4 regions of the Pantoea sp. SGAir0430 genome follow, and region 3 is predicted to be linked to each of the others. Evidence: riboswitches for the same ligand, from Rfam matches in the RefSeq annotation. Region 3 holds a riboswitch; each other region holds the start of a gene.
What was found. A riboswitch is a leader RNA that binds a small molecule or an ion and turns the genes downstream of it on or off. The one in region 3 is predicted to bind thiamine pyrophosphate.
Positions count from the first base shown of each region.

Region 1 (3,909 bases), 1.8 Mb from region 3:
AGATTCCACAGCAAAACGAAAAAAGCCAGCAGAGAAAAACTCCGCTGGCGGTGAAATTGCACCCTACTCAGAAAAGGTTCCACGTCGGCGGAACCGCTGGCAGAGCGCCATTCATTGCTGAATGCCTCCCGCTCTTCCATTGCCCGCCAGTATGCCTCTAATATGGGGCAGGAAAAACTGAGCGAAGTCGAGAAGGAGTTCCCCTTTTATGTCCTCTGCGCGTCTGCAACAGCAATTCATTCGCCTGTGGCAACACTGTCAGGGCCAGGATCAGGAAACCACGCTGAGCGAGCTGGCTGAACTGCTGCACTGCTCACGCCGCCACATGCGTAACCTGCTGAACGCCATGCAGGCGGCGGGCTGGCTGATCTGGCAGGCTGAAGCCGGTCGCGGTAAACGCTCGCTGCTGAGCTTCTGCTATACCGGACTGGCGCTACAGCAGCAGCGCGCCGAAGACCTGCTGGAGCAGGATCGCATCGACCAGTTGGTGCAGCTGGTGGGCGATAAAAACCAGGTGCGGCAGATGATTGCCGCGCACCTTGGCCGCAGCTTTCGCCAGGGCAAGCATATTCTGCGCGTGCTCTACTACCGGCCCCTGCCTAACCTGCTGCCCGGCTCGCCGCTGCGCCGTTCAGAAACCCATCTGGCGCGACAGATATTCAGCGGCCTGACGCGTATAAATGAGGAAAAGGGGGAAATCGCCGCCGACATTGCCCATCACTGGCAGCAAACCTCTCCGCTGCACTGGCGCTTCTTCCTGCGGCCGGCAATCCGCTTTCATCATGGTCGCGAGCTGGAGATGGAGGATGTCATCGCCTCGCTGGAACGGGTGCGCAGCCAGCCGCTGTTTTCGCATATCGACCAACTGCACTCGCCGGCGCCGTGGACGCTGGATATCCATCTCAGCCAGCCGGACTGCTGGCTGCCGTGGCTGCTGGCCAGCGTCAGCGCCATGATTCTGCCGCGTGAGTGGCCGACGCTGCGCCACTTCGCCCGTCAGCCCATTGGCACCGGTCCGTACAGCGTGGTGCGCAATCAGCAAACCCAGCTGAAAATCGCCGCGTTTGATGACTACTTCGGCTACCGCGCGCTGATTGATGATGTCTCGATCTGGGTGCTGCCGGAGATCAGCGATGAGCTGGTCTACGCCGGTGTAAAACTGGAAGGCGAAAACGACGACGAAAAATCGGAAGAGAGTCGTCTCGAAGAGGGCTGCTATTTTCTGCTGTTCGATCAGCGCTCTGAACGCGGGCGCGATGCCGGTTTCCGCCGCTGGGTGAGCGATCTGCTTAACCCTATCGCGCTGCTCAATCATGCCGGCGTCGGCTATCAGCGCTACTGGTTCCCGGCTTATGGTCTGCTGCCGCGCTGGCACCATCGGCGCGATATCACCCCAGCCCACAAGCCCGACGGCGTGACCCAGCTGACGCTCAGCTGGTACAGCCACCACGTCGAACACGAGGGCATCGCCAATGCGCTACGGCCGCTGCTGGCGCAGCAGGGCGTCGAGCTGATTACCCGCGAAGTGAGCTACGAAAGCTGGTTCGACGGCGCGGGCGAGAGTGACATCTGGCTGGGCAGCGTCAACTTTACCCTGCCGCTCGACTACGCCCTGTTCGCTCAGCTCTACGAGCTACCGCTGATGCATCACTGTATCCCGCTGGACTGGCAGGCCGACGCCGCGCGCTGGCGTGAGAAAGCGCTGCCGCTGGCGGAGTGGAGCAAACAGCTGGTAAACAGCGACTATCTGCATCCGCTGTTTCATCACTGGCTGCTGCTGGAGGGCCAGCGCAGCATGCGTGGCGTGCGGCTGAACACGCTCGGCTGGTTTGACTTCAAGTCCGCCTGGTTCGCCCCGCCGGAGCTGTAAAAAGGGCAGCATGAGACAACACGACCGGCAGGTGAACCTTTCGCGTTGTCATGTAAATGTCTAGAATATGTCGTTCTCAACGGGGTGCCGGTTAACTGGCTGAGAGAGACCCGTCGAACCTGATCCGGCTCGTACCGGCGTAGGGATTTGAGATGCTCCGCCCTCAGATCCTTTGCGACGCAACCTTACCTTCCCCTTAAGGAACGCAAAGTGTTAAATAAAGTTCTGCCCCTGTTGCTGCTGATCGCTGCGCCGGCTCTGGCGGCCAAACCCGTCCTCACCGTGTATACCTACGACTCGTTCGCCGCCGACTGGGGCCCCGGTCCTGCAGTGAAAAAAGCCTTTGAGGCCCGGTGCGGCTGTGAGCTGAACTATGTGGCGCTGGAAGATGGCGTATCGCTGCTTAATCGCCTGCGCATGGAAGGAAAGAACAGCAAGGCCGACGTGGTGCTGGGGCTGGACAACAACCTGATTCAGGCGGCGGAAAAAACCGGCCTGTTCAGCAAAAGCACGGTGGATACTCGTGCACTACAGCTGCCGGACGGCTGGCACAGTGACACTTTTATCCCGTTTGATTACGGCTACTTTGCGTTCGTTTACGACAAAAACAAGCTGAAGAATCCGCCGCACAGCCTGAAGGAGCTGGTCGAAAGCCCGGAAAAATGGCGGGTGATTTATGAAGATCCGCGCACCAGCACGCCGGGGCTCGGTCTGCTGCTGTGGATGCAGAAAGTGTACGGCGATGATGCGCCGGCGGCCTGGCAGAAGCTGGCCAGCAAAACCGTGACCGTCACCAAAGGCTGGAGCGAAGCTTATGGTCTGTTCCTCAAAGGCGAAAGCGATCTGGTGCTGAGCTACACCACCTCGCCGGCTTACCACATTATTGAAGAGAAAAAGGATAACTACGCCGCCGCGCCGTTCAGCGAAGGCCACTATCTGCAGGTAGAAGTGGGCGCGCAACTCGCCAGCAGCAAACAGCCGCAGCTGGCGCAGCAATTCATGCAGTTTATGGTGTCGCCAGCGTTTCAGAGCACCATTCCTACCGGCAACTGGATGTATCCGGTGATCAAAAGCGATTTACCCGCCGGTTATCAGGCGTTACCGGTGCCCGCGAATGCGCTGCAATACACCCCGACAGAGGTGGCTGACCATCGCGCGGCGTGGATTAGTGCGTGGCAGCGCGCCGTCAGCCGCTGATGCCCGGCTGGCTGCTGCCCGGAGCGCTTAGCGCACTGCTATTGTGTGCGGTCGCGCTGCTGGCGCTCGGTGCCCTGCTGCTCGCCGCGCCGGCCACCGACTGGCGCGCGCTGCTCAGCGATAGCTATCTGCACCATGTGCTGGCGTTCTCCTTTGAACAGGCGCTGCTGTCAGCGCTGCTCTCGGTGCTGCCAGCCATTCTGCTGGCCCGCGCGCTCTATCGCCGCCGTTTTACCGGCCGCACCCTGCTGTTGCGCCTGTGCGCCATGACGCTGGTGCTGCCGGTGCTGGTCGCCGTATTCGGTCTGCTGAGCGTCTATGGGCGCAGCGGCTGGCTGGCGCAGCTGTGTGCCACAGTCGGTATCGACTATCACTTCTCGCCCTATGGCCTGCAGGGCATTTTGCTGGCGCACGTGTTTTTCAATCTGCCGCTGGCGACGCGCATGCTGCTGCAGGCGCTGGAGAGCATTCCTGGCGAGCAGCGCCAGCTGGCGGCTCAGCTCGGTCTGCGCGGCTGGTCGCTGTTTCGCCTGCTGGAGTGGCCGTGGCTGCGCCGTCCGCTGCTGCCAACGGCAGCGCTGATCTTTATGCTGTGCTTCGCCAGTTTTGCCACCGTGCTGGCACTGGGCGGCGGTCCGCAGGCCACCACGCTGGAGCTGGCCATTTATCAGGCGCTTAGCTTTGATTACGATCCCGGCCGCGCCGCGCTGCTGGCACTGTTGCAGCTCGGCTGCTGTCTGCTGCTGGTGCTGCTTAGCCAGCGCTTCAGTAAAGCGATTCCGGCCGGTAGCCAGACGGTGCGCGGCTGGCGCGATCCGCAGGATTCCTGGCGCGCACGCGTC
Region 1 covers NZ_CP039427.1:2,252,893-2,256,801, forward strand. Annotated here, with positions in the region: gene sgrR (HTH-type transcriptional regulator SgrR) at 209-1,870, shown strand; TPP riboswitch at 1,941-2,034, shown strand; gene thiB (thiamine ABC transporter substrate binding subunit) at 2,081-3,067, shown strand; gene thiP (thiamine/thiamine pyrophosphate ABC transporter permease ThiP) at 3,043-3,909, shown strand, end outside.
Region 1: it holds a riboswitch for thiamine pyrophosphate, as region 3 does, so the genes downstream of both, thiB (thiamine ABC transporter substrate binding subunit) here and thiM (hydroxyethylthiazole kinase) in region 3, are expected to answer to the same signal.

Region 2 (3,909 bases), on a different replicon from region 3:
TCAGCGTCGCGCGCGGATAGCGCTGTGCCAGCGCGGCAAGTTCATGAGCGAGGTAAGCAGCAAACTCCTGCGGCGACACCCGGCCGCCGCGCTCAATAAACAGCGCCTGCGGCGAATAACAGCCGGCCTGGTCATAGCGCATCACATCGTAAGCCACCTGACGCGCCAGCGCCGTACCGCGCCGCACGTCCAGCGCCGACCGCGCCACCATGCCAAAACTGATTTTGTGGCCATGCGGCAGAAAGCGCGTGGCTGGCGGCAGACGCCGCTGCATCGCCGTCAGCGCGGCTTCTCCGCCATAAGCCATCACCACGTCTGCCTCGCGGAACCACTGCTGCTCAGTGCGTTCATCACCGCCCTGCCACCATACAACGGCCAGACACTCGCCCAGCTGCGGATCGATCTCCGCCAGCAACTGGGCGAACCAGCCCGCCATCAGCGGCTCAGCGCTCGCCACTTTGCCCACGCTTCCCGCCTTCACCAGCAGGCCGGCAATCAGGCTCCACAGCGGCAAACCCGGCACATTGCCGGCCCAGATCTGCAGCAACAGCTGCGGACCAAACGCGCGGGCAAAGCCGCCTTTTGGCCGCGGCTGAAAATCGTCCAGCATCTGCACGTTGCCGAAATCCTCCGCCAGAAAACGCCGCAGCTGCGGTTCACGAAAGGTTTTGAGATAGCCGGTTAAACCGAGCCGCAGCATCCCGGCGTCATAGCCGGTAACCAGCGGCAGCAACCGCTCCGCCTGCTGGCGCAACGGGTGCGAACGGTTAAGCAGGCGCGCGATGGCTTCATCAATCAACGCGGTAATGCGCGCTACGCTCAGGGTGTGCAGGTAGCGGCGCGCGTTATCGCGAACGCTGGCCGCCAGCGTGGCAATCTGCGCCTCGGACAGCACCGGCACGCACACTTCCAGCGCGCTGCCCTGCTGGCCAAAGTGCAGGCTGTGCCACGTTACCTCGCTGTGGCGGATGCCCGGCAGATGGCCAGCATACACTTTCATGCCTGTGCCTGCGCGGCAGCGAGAAACGATTCCATCGCCAGCGAGCAGCCTTTGGCATCCGCGCCCGCGACGCGCCCCAGCAGCTGAAACCCGCCGGGCACCATCACGCCGGCATCTTCGGTCAGAATCGCGGAAACAGAATTGAAATGGGCGAGATCGTGATGCACCAGTACGCCTGTCTCACCTTCCGGCACGTCCGCACCGGTCAGCGGATTAACCACGCGCGTGCGGATCCAGTGCGGTCCGGATTTCACCGGCGGGCAGATTTCATTGCCGGAATCGTAAAACTGCGTGCTGAGTTCAGTCATGCCGTACATATTGATGCAGTGCGAACGCGGCACGCCGAGCGTCTGCTGCAGCGCGCTATAAAACGCTTCCGCCGCAACTTCACGCGACTGGCCCTTAAAACCCCCGGTGTCAAGGATGCGGCTGCCCGGCGGCAGCCTGAAACGCCGCTGCTGACGCGCCAGTTCGTCCAGCAGATGGACAAAACTGTAGCTGGCACCCAGCAGGGCATAGGGTTGGCCGCTGGCCTGCACCTGCTCCAGTACGGCGATCAGACGCGGCAGTTTCAGCCCCTGCGCATCAACCATCACTTCGCTGTCTGGCGTGCCACATTCTTGCATCGCCAGCGTCAGATAATGGGCCAGCGAAGAGTGCGGCAGCTCGTTGCTGTGCGGAAACAGGATCGCCATCGGCAGGCGCGGATATCCGGCCATAAAGCGCTGGCGAAAATTGATCAGCATCGAGCGATCGTAAACCGCCAGCGTCGGGTGATAGCTGCGCCCCCGGCCGGTCCCCGTGGTGCCGCTGGTCATAAAGATGTGGGGAATCTCCGCCACCGGACGGCAGCTCAGCGTCAGATCTTTAAACGCCGTAATCGGCACCGCCGGAATCTGCCGCCACTGTTTGACCGTCAGCGGCGTACGGCCGCGCTGGCGGGCGAAACGGGCGTATGGGAGATTGTGTTCGAATTGCCACGCGAACAGCTGCAGCGCCAGCTGGTTGAAATCCGCTTCGGTGGTTTCTTCGCGCTGCATAAACGCCAGCAGCGCGGCAATGATTGACGCTTCGGTCATGAAGGTGCCCTCTTTGGACTGCGGCATAACGGCCAGCCAGGGCCTGAGAAATGCGCAGGATTCGCAGAAAGGCGCAAAGAGGGAATGAGGGCGTGCAGTGACCCCGGTTCCACATCCCTACGCCGGTATTAGCCGGATCAGGTTCAGAGGGTCACTACGTTGCCGGCCGTGACAGCCGCGCGGGTAGAATCTCAGCCCTCTAACAGGGCACCCCTTGGAACAAGCTGCATTCTGGGGTCGGAACGGAGGGCGTGTCAAGGCGGGAAGGCGCAGAACCCCCCGCTTCAGCAACGCGATTATTAACGCGCAATATCACTCACAGGAGCGCGATCAGCCCGACTGACGCAGGCAAAGCGATCGCTGAGCAGCGGATAGTTTTGCGCATCCGGCAGTTCAAAGTGCCACCATTCGGTGGGCATGCCGACAAAACCGCCGCCGAGCATGATGGCGTTCAGCAACAGGCGATGGCGCTGCGCCTGCTGCGGCACGTTGGGATGGAACGGGTGCGACTCAGCAGACATGTCGTCAAACCCGGTCCCCATCTCCAGAATGTTGCCCGCCTCATCCATCAGCGTCACATCGATCGCCACGCCGCGGCTGTGATTCGAGCCCCGCGCCGGTGGCACCACATAATCCGCGTCCGGACAGGCATCCCACAAGTGCCACTGCGCCTGCTGCGGACGATACGCGTCCAGCACCAGCAGGCGAAATCCCGCCAGCCGGGCGATGTCGCTGCTGCGGCGCAGCGCGGCGGCGGCATCCGGATGCAGCAGCGCCTGCGCGTCGCGATAAATGGCATACCCGGCGATGTTATCGGCGGTGGCGTACTTCAGATCAAACATCAGGCCCGGCAAGGTGGCAGCCAAATCGATTAATTCAACGTCCTGCACTGTACATCATCCTGTTAATTGTTAGCCGGCAGCGTAAAGGGCTGGCGCGGCAGCGTGGTGAGTCGCTCTGCGCCCTGTGCCGTGACGCGCACGGTTTCACTGAAGGCGAGGCCCTGCGCTGAAATATACATGTGAAATACCATGTTTTCCTCCAGTAACCACGGCGCCTGAGGATGAAAACAGCAGCTGAAATCGCTCGGACGCGGGGTGCGCGTATACAGGCCCAGCGCATAACCGGTGATGTTGCTGTAATCCTCACGCAGCCCGGCGCTGAGCACCGCCTCACGCGCGACGGCATCCACCGTACAGGCCGCAACGCCCGGCTTCATCGCCTGCAGCTGGCGATCCTGAATGGCGATCAGCTGTTGTGCCAGCGCCGCGCGCGCCGCAGAGATTTCACCGACAATCAGCGGACGCATCAGGCGCGCGCTGTAGTGCCGCACTTTAGGGATCAGCTCAACGTGCAGTACATCGCCCGCTTGCAGACGCTGCTCATGGCCGCTGGCATGTAAAAATCCGCTGTCGCCGCTGGCGATAACAATCGGTCCGGTTTCACCGCTGTCAGCACCGAGCCGCAGAAATTGTGCCGCCGCCAGCGCGGCGACATCACGCACGCGCCAGCCGCCCTGCACCTGCGCACTCAGCTGGGCAAGCGTGGCATCGGCAATGCCGGCGGCCTGGCGTAAGCTGGCGATTTCAGCCTGAAATTTGACGCTGCGCAGCCGGTCGCTGAGACCGCTGACATCACACCAGCGCACCCCGGGCAGATGGCGCGCCAGCTGCTGCCAGCTATGCACCGTCATGCCGTAGGATGCATAATCCGCGCCCAGCCGCGCCCGCTGATAGCCGCGCCGCGTCAGGCTTTGCGCCACCGCCAGCCACGGATCGTCTTCATCACGGTACGCGTCAATCGCCAGCTGCGGTGACTGCGCGCGGCACG
Region 2 covers NZ_CP039428.1:445,655-449,563, reverse strand. Annotated here, with positions in the region: gene E7738_RS21130 (acyl-CoA reductase) at 1-1,000, opposite strand, end outside; gene E7738_RS21125 (LuxE/PaaK family acyltransferase) at 997-2,106, opposite strand; TPP riboswitch at 2,175-2,304, opposite strand; gene ddpX (D-alanyl-D-alanine dipeptidase) at 2,379-2,921, opposite strand; gene E7738_RS21115 (M24 family metallopeptidase) at 2,984-3,909, opposite strand, start outside.
Region 2: it holds a riboswitch for thiamine pyrophosphate, as region 3 does, so the genes downstream of both, E7738_RS21125 (LuxE/PaaK family acyltransferase) here and thiM (hydroxyethylthiazole kinase) in region 3, are expected to answer to the same signal.

Region 3 (3,909 bases):
TTGCCACACTGGACGATGGCGCAAAATCCGCAGAGATCCGTACTCTGCTGACCGATATCGCGAGTCTGTCTGATAAAGTCAGCTTCCGTGAAGAGAACGATCAACCGGTACGTAAGCCATCATTCCTGATTACTAACCCAGGCAGCCACAGCGGTCCGCGCTTTGCCGGTTCGCCAATGGGCCACGAATTTACCTCACTGGTGCTGGCACTGCTGCAGACCGGTGGACATCCGTCGAAAGAGGCGCAGAGCCTGCTGGATCAGGTTGTTGCGCTGGACAGCGACCTGCATTTCGAAACCTATTATTCTCTGTCGTGCCACAACTGTCCTGACGTGGTACAGGCGCTGAACCTGATGGCGGTGCTCAATCCACGCATCCGTCATACCGCCATCGACGGTGGCATGTTCCAGAACGAGATCACCGAACGCAACGTCATGGGCGTGCCGGCGGTTTACCTCAACGGCAAAGAGTTCGGTCAGGGTCGCATGAGCCTGGCAGAAATCGTCGGTAAGGTAGACACCAACGCGGATAAGCGTGCGGCTGAAGAGCTGAACAAGCGTGATGCCTATGAAGTGCTGATCGTCGGCAGCGGCCCGGCGGGCGCTGCGGCGGCCATCTACTCGGCGCGTAAAGGCATCCGTACCGGCCTGATGGGCGAGCGCTTTGGCGGCCAGGTGCTGGACACCGTTGACATTGAAAACTACATCTCCGTGCCGAAAACCGAAGGGGCCAAGCTCGCCGGTTCCCTGCGTGCGCACGTTGATGACTATGACGTGGACGTGATCGACACCCAGAGCGCCATCAAGCTGATTCCGGCAGCCAAAGAGGGTGGCCTGCACGCCATCGAAACCGCTTCCGGCGCAGTGCTGAAATCACGCAGCATCATCATTGCTACCGGCGCACGCTGGCGCAACATGGGCGTTCCGGGCGAAGAGCAGTATCGCACCAAAGGTGTAACCTACTGCCCGCACTGTGACGGCCCGCTGTTTAAAGGCAAACGCACGGCGGTGATCGGCGGCGGTAACTCCGGCGTTGAAGCGGCCATCGATCTGGCCGGTATTGTCGAGCACGTCACGCTGCTGGAGTTCGCCAGCGAAATGCGCGCCGATAAAGTGCTGCAGGATAAACTGCGCAGCCTGAAAAACGTCGATGTGATCCTCAACGCGCAGACCACCGAAGTGAAAGGCGACGGCAGTAAAGTTACCGGTCTGACCTACATCGACCGCAATAACCAGACCAGCCACGAACTGGCGCTGAGCGGTATCTTCGTCCAGATTGGTCTGCTGCCTAACACCAACTGGCTGGAAGGCGCGGTAGAGCGCAACCGCATGGGCGAGATCCTGATCGACGCCAAAGGCGAAACCAGCCTGAAAGGCGTATTTGCCGCCGGCGACTGCACCACGGTGCCGTACAAGCAGATCATCATTGCCAGCGGGGAAGGGGCCAAAGCGTCACTGAGCGCGTTTGATTACCTGATCCGCACCAAACCGGCTGAATAAGTTTTGCGATAGCCACGCAAGCGCCCTGCAACCTGTGTTGCGGGGCTTTTTTTTATCCCAGCCAGCGACGCGCCTGTTCATCGCTGATATCGCGATAATAAATTTTATGGATGCGCTCGCCGCAGCGTTTGCATTCGGCTTCGAGGTACGTGGAGTACCGGTAACGGCCGCCGGGGGCAACGGCGCCTTGACGGGAAATGGTGATATTGTGCCAGTGGTGCGCGTGCGGAAGAAAACTGAATAAAGTCATTAGCGATTCCGGGTGAAGGTGAAACAGCGGTCTTCAAATCCGGAAGGGAATTAGGCCGTGTTACGCCGCCGGCCGGTTTGATATTAATCAAGTTGCGCGCTTTCTCCTCTTTATTTCCCGCCTACTGCCCCGGCAGATTAAATTAACTATCCTTATGAATTTTCGGTATTTTGGGGAAATTGATCTCCATCGATTTGTTTGTATTTTCCTGATGATCAAAAAATCATGAAAATTGATGGCGCACGTATTTTTGCTCATCGTTGTCCGGCAAATAAAGCGCACCCGCCGCAGGATTTACAACTTTAAGCTGACCCTTTATGCTGTGAAGGCACGTCTGACACGGACGTGCATGACTCGGGGTGCCCTTCTTTGTGAAGGCTGAGAAATACCCGTAATACCTGATCTGGATAATGCCAGCGTAGGGAAGTCAGATGCCTGACCGCATTCGCCTTCCTGATTGCCGGTTGGGAGCCTTATGACACAGCCTGACCCTCTTTCCCCGGCGCAACTCGCGCACTCTCTGCAACTGCTGCGGCAGCAGGCACCGCTGGTGCACTGTATGACCAACGACGTGGTGCAAACCTTTACCGCCAACGTGCTGCTGGCACTGCAGGCTTCGCCCGCGATGGTGATTGATGGCGATGAAGCGGCGCAGTTTGCCGGTTTTGCCGATGCGCTGCTGATCAACGTCGGTACGTTAACCCGTGAGCGCCGCGATGCGATGCTGGCGGCGGTACAGGCCGCTAACCAGGCCGGCACACCGTGGACGCTCGATCCGGTGGCGGTAGGCGCGCTAACCCTGCGTACGGAATTCTGTCAGCAGCTGCTGAGCCTGCGACCGGCGGCCATTCGCGGCAACGCTTCAGAAATTCTCGCCTTAGCCCACCAGGGCACAGGTGGACGCGGTGTGGATAGCGCGCATCAGGCCGATGCCGCACTGAACGCTGCGCAGCAGCTGGCGCAACGCTGCACCACTATCGTCGCGGTAACCGGCGAAGTCGATTACGTCACCGATGGCCGCCAGACGCTGGCAATACCCGGCGGCAGCCCGCTAATGACGCGCGTGGTCGGCACCGGTTGTGCGCTATCCGCCGTAGTCGCGGCGTGCAGCAGCCTGCCGGGCGAGCGCATCCAGCACGTGGCAGCGGCCTGCCGCGTAATGTCACTGGCGGGAGAGCAGGCCGCGCGCAGCGTGGCAGGGCCGGGCAGCTTCGTCGCCGCTTTTCTCGATGCGCTGTGGACGCTGGAGGTGGCGGCATGAAACGCATCAATGCATTGACCATTGCCGGCACCGATCCCAGCGGTGGCGCGGGTATCCAGGCGGATCTGAAAGCGTTTTCCGCGCTCGGCGCGTACGGCACCAGCGTGATTACCGCGCTGGTGGCACAGAACACCCGCGGCGTGCAGTCGGTGTATCGCATCGAACCGGCATTTGTCGCGGCGCAACTCGACTCGGTGCTGAACGACGTGCGCATTGACGCCGCCAAAATCGGTATGCTGGCGGAGACGGCGATCGTTGAGGTGGTGGCAGAGAAGCTGAAACGCGCCAGCCTGCCGTTTGTGGTGCTGGATACGGTGATGATTGCCAAAAGCGGCGATGCGCTGCTGTCGCACGATGCGGTAGCCAGCATTCGTGAACTGCTGCTGCCGCAGGTATCGCTGATCACGCCCAATCTGCCGGAAGCCGCGGCGCTGCTGGGTTGCCGCATGGCGCAGGACGAGGCGAGTATGCTGCAGCAGGGCGATGCGCTGCTGGAACTGGGCTGCGAAGCGGTGCTGATGAAGGGCGGTCATCTCAGCGATGCGGAAAGCCCGGACTGGCTGATCACCCACGCCGGCCGCCAGCGCTTTACCGCACCGCGCGTTAACACCCGTCATACGCACGGCACTGGCTGTACGCTGTCGGCGGCGCTGGCGGCATTGCGACCGCGCCATGCGGACTGGGCGGGCACCGTAGCGGAGGCCAAGGCCTGGCTGCAGCAGGCGCTGCTACACGCCGATTCGCTGGAGGTCGGCCACGGCATTGGGCCGGTGCATCATTTCCATCAGTGGTGGTAGGGCGTAACGCCAGATTGCCGCTTTTTCACTGCGTATCCGTCTGAAAAATGGAGTCAGCAATTTGCCAGCCTGGCGCGTTTCGGTCCAGGCTGTGGGGGCGAA
Region 3 covers NZ_CP039427.1:452,999-456,907, forward strand. Annotated here, with positions in the region: gene ahpF (alkyl hydroperoxide reductase subunit F) at 1-1,499, shown strand, start outside; gene E7738_RS02225 (hypothetical protein) at 1,552-1,749, opposite strand; TPP riboswitch at 2,095-2,191, shown strand; gene thiM (hydroxyethylthiazole kinase) at 2,225-3,010, shown strand; gene thiD (bifunctional hydroxymethylpyrimidine kinase/phosphomethylpyrimidine kinase) at 3,007-3,807, shown strand.

Region 4 (3,909 bases), on a different replicon from region 3:
TCCAGTGTCTTAAGACCGGGTGCGAAAGGCACGTCATGAAATACCGTTTCCATTAATGCGCAGTCTCTGGTCGAACCGCCGTAAAGGGTCGGTATTGGCTGCCCATGTCTGGTTTTTATTGGACTGAAGCGGGCATTCCCTTTCACTCCGGGATTGAACTGGTTGGCGGCATAATGCGACAGATGGACCCGGTGCAGAATGCTTCCTGCTGAAAGCGTAATAAATGACAGCTGAAGTAAAGCGCCTGGCAATGGCGCACCTTCTTCGGCAGTAATAACAGGCAGAGTTGATAAATCATCAGGTTGCGCCGCAGTGCTGCGCTTATCCATGCGTTATTCCTTCCATTTCATCCAGAGCGGCGTCGATGACGCGTTGCGCTTCGGTTAGCAGTAGATCCTGTGGCCGTTTGCCCGCAAGGAAACTGTTATTCGACAGAAACCACAATGCGATAGCCCAACTGTCTTTGTGTCCGGCAAAAATCCTGAGGATTTGAGCCAGTGGTTTAACCGGGCGAAAATGCGTGTCGCGATCCAGGCCATAATCGGGGAAATAATCTATCCCATTGTGATTGATGGCAAATATCTGGCCGCTTTTTTTCCATTTATTCGGCTGAGCGCTCGGATTTGTGGAACTCAACCCTGCCAGTTGCGCCACTTCTGCGGCGCTGAGCCAGTTTCCGCTCTCCAGCACGGCATTGCGCGCCTCTAGTAACATCGCCGCTTCTTTGAGTAAATGAGGCGAAGCTGGCACGCGCGGTAACATCGCACTGGCCAGTTGCTCCAGCGATTCCTGCCGCTGCCGCTGCTGAAAAATTGCAAACATGGATGAAGCGATTGCGGAAAGATTTTCTGACAGGTTGCGCAGCGTCAGCGCATCGCCTGGATGGTCGAAAGTAATGGCAACAACGTGACTGGCATGTGATTTTGACAGCCGACCCTGAATCTCCTGCGGGGTACCTGTCAGTGCAGAAACTCCGGTGTGATCTTTATCGCTAACCATCAGTTAACTCCCGCAAGGTTATTTAGGTTATCTGATTTTAAAGATATCCCGAATAACTTGCAATGGCATTGACGGTGCTGCTTTAAGTAAGCAAGAGGCGAGAGGTAAGAGGGAGCACACTGCAGGAAACGGATTGTTAAAAGTGGGAAAAGCTAACAATCCGTTTGAGGTTAGTCGATCTGTAGCTGATGAATCATCAGGGCGGCGCGGGCGGCTTCTTTGCCTTTTTTAATAAAATGTTCGGTATAGAACGCTTCAATCGCGTCGACCGGCTGAAAATTGTGCGGAGTGAGTGATACCGAAAACACCGGAACATTGGTGGCGAGCTGCACATTCATCAGGCCATCGACGACGGCCTGAGCGACAAAGTCATGGCGATAGATGCCACCGTCGACCACCAGCGCGGCGCAGACAATCGCATCAAATTTGCCGGTTTCGGCCAGGCGTTTAGCCAGCAGCGGCATTTCGAACGCGCCGGGTACGTCATAGCTTGTTAATGTATTTTCGACGCCTTGTTCTGCCAGTTCCTGCTCAAATCCCACCAGCGCGTTGTTCACGATCGCCTGATGCCATCCTGCTTTGATAAAAGCCACACGAAACTTATTCATAATGCTTCCATGATTAGCTGAAAAATTTATAAGTGAATAATAAAAAAGTCTTTTTTATCATCTGCCCACTATCCGTTTGGTATACCATATGTTGCAATTTTGATCCACAACGCGGGCAGTGCGGTTAACGTGCTGCTTGACGCCAGCCAGCGCCTGCAATACAAATAGACGCGTCGGGGGAGTCTCGCCTGAGAGACTGAGAGGCTAATAGCGCACTGCGCGGCTTAGCGACCCTTTGAACCTGACCCAGTTGATACTGGCGTAGGAAGACTGACGGCTCATGTGCAAAGCCGTCTGGCGCAAAGGCGAGCCCGATCGCTGGCGTCGATTCCCTTCACCTGTATCTGCGGGTCTCAGTTATCACTGAGAGGCCGATGTGAATTTCCCAGATTATTTACCGGAACGTTGTTCATGAGCCGCTGGAGCGTGCTCGGTAGCGGCGTGTCCGGGCTTTGTGTTGCCACGCTACTGGCTGAGCGCGGCGAAACCGTCGAGGTCATTGATGATGAAGCGCGTCAGCCTGCCTCGTGGTTTGCCGGTGGCATGCTGGCGCCGTGGTGTGAAGCAGAAAGCGCGCCAGCGGAGGTGATTACCCTCGGCCAGCATGCTGCGGCCTGGTGGCAAACGCGCTTCAGCAGCGTGGTGCATCAGGGTACGTTAGTGCTGGCACCGCCGCGTGATAACCCGGAGTTAAACCGCTTCGCGCGCATGACGACGGCGCATCAATGGGTTGATCCGGCGTCGCTTGAACCGGCGCTGGAAAACCGGTTTGCGCGCGGACTGTTTTTCCCGCGCGAAGCACATCTCGATCCGCGCCGTGCGCTGGCTGAACTGCGTGACAAACTGCTGCAGCGCGGTGTCCGCTTTGATGCGCGCCAGCCATCGGGCCGGATCATCGACTGTCGCGGTATCCATGCCAGAGCGCAGCTCTCCGGCCTGCGCGCGGTGCGTGGGGAAATGCTGATCCTGCAGAGTCATGAGGTGACATTTTCCCGGCCGATTCGTCTGCTCCATCCGCGTTTTCCCTGTTATCTGGTGCCGCGTCGCGACGGCCACTTCATGCTCGGTGCCACCATGATCGAAAGCGACGATGCCAGCGCTATCAGCGCGCGCGCCATGATGGAACTGCTCAGCGCGGCCTACACCCTCCATCCGGCGCTGGCGGAAGCGCGCGTCATCGAAAGCGGCAGCGGTCTGCGTCCGGCATGGCCGGCTAATCTGCCGGAAATCCACTATCACAACGGTATTTTTTATCTTAACGGCATGTATCGTCACGGTTTTCTGCTGGCACCAATGATGGCAGAACAGCTGATGCAGCGCCTGTCCGGGGAGGTTAGCCATGAATATTCAGCTTAACGGCCGCACCATCAGGACTGAGGCCACCAGCCTCAGCGAATTGCTGATCGAACAGCAAATCGATGCGGCCTGTGTTGCCACCGCCTGCAATGGCGATTTTGTGCCGAAAAGTCAGTATGCCAGCCTGCAGTTGCAGGAAGGCTGGCAGCTGGAAGTCCTGTCACCGATGCAGGGAGGCTGAGCGATGTTTTACGATTTCACGCCGCAGTCACGCTTGCTGCTCGGCACCGCAGGCTACCCTTCACCGGCGATTTTGCAGCAGGCGATCGCTGCCTCCGGCAGCGAAATTATCACTGTCAGCCTGCGCCGCGAAGGCACGGCGGGCGCGGCGTTTCGCGAGTTGCTGACCGGCCTGAATGTGCGCGTGCTGCCCAATACCGCTGGCTGCCACACGGTCAAAGAGGCCGTCACCACCGCGCACATGGCGCGCGAGCTGTTTAACACGCCGTGGATCAAGCTGGAAGTGATTGGTCATGCCGACACGCTGCAGCCCGATCCGTTCGCGCTGGTCGAAGCGGCACGCATTCTGTGCGCCGACGGCTTCCAGGTGTTTCCCTACACCACGGAGGATCTGATAGTCGGTGAAAAACTGCTGGCCGCCGGCTGTGAACTGCTGATGCCGTGGGGCGCGCCCATCGGCTCCGGCCAGGGATTGCGAAATATTGACGGGCTGCGGGCGATGCGAGCCTGGTTCAGCGATATTCCACTGATCATTGATGCCGGCATCGGCGCGCCGTCACAGGCAGCGCAGGCGATGGAGATGGGCTTCGATGCCATCCTGCTCAATACCGCCGTGGCGAAAGCGGGCGATCCGGTGGCGATGGCGCGCGCGTTCAGCCAGGCGATCGCCGCCGGGCAGGGCGCGCGCGATGCCGGGCTGATGGAGAAGCGTGATATGGCCGTGGCCTCAACGCCGATCTTCGGCCTCGCTAACCTGAACTAAGGA
Region 4 covers NZ_CP039428.1:250,875-254,783, reverse strand. Annotated here, with positions in the region: gene E7738_RS20130 (RES family NAD+ phosphorylase) at 1-329, opposite strand, end outside; gene E7738_RS20125 (hypothetical protein) at 322-999, opposite strand; gene E7738_RS20120 (6,7-dimethyl-8-ribityllumazine synthase) at 1,170-1,607, opposite strand; TPP riboswitch at 1,773-1,892, shown strand; gene E7738_RS20115 (FAD-dependent oxidoreductase) at 2,019-2,963, shown strand; gene thiS (sulfur carrier protein ThiS) at 2,947-3,144, shown strand; gene E7738_RS20105 (thiazole synthase) at 3,148-3,906, shown strand.
Region 4: it holds a riboswitch for thiamine pyrophosphate, as region 3 does, so the genes downstream of both, E7738_RS20115 (FAD-dependent oxidoreductase) here and thiM (hydroxyethylthiazole kinase) in region 3, are expected to answer to the same signal.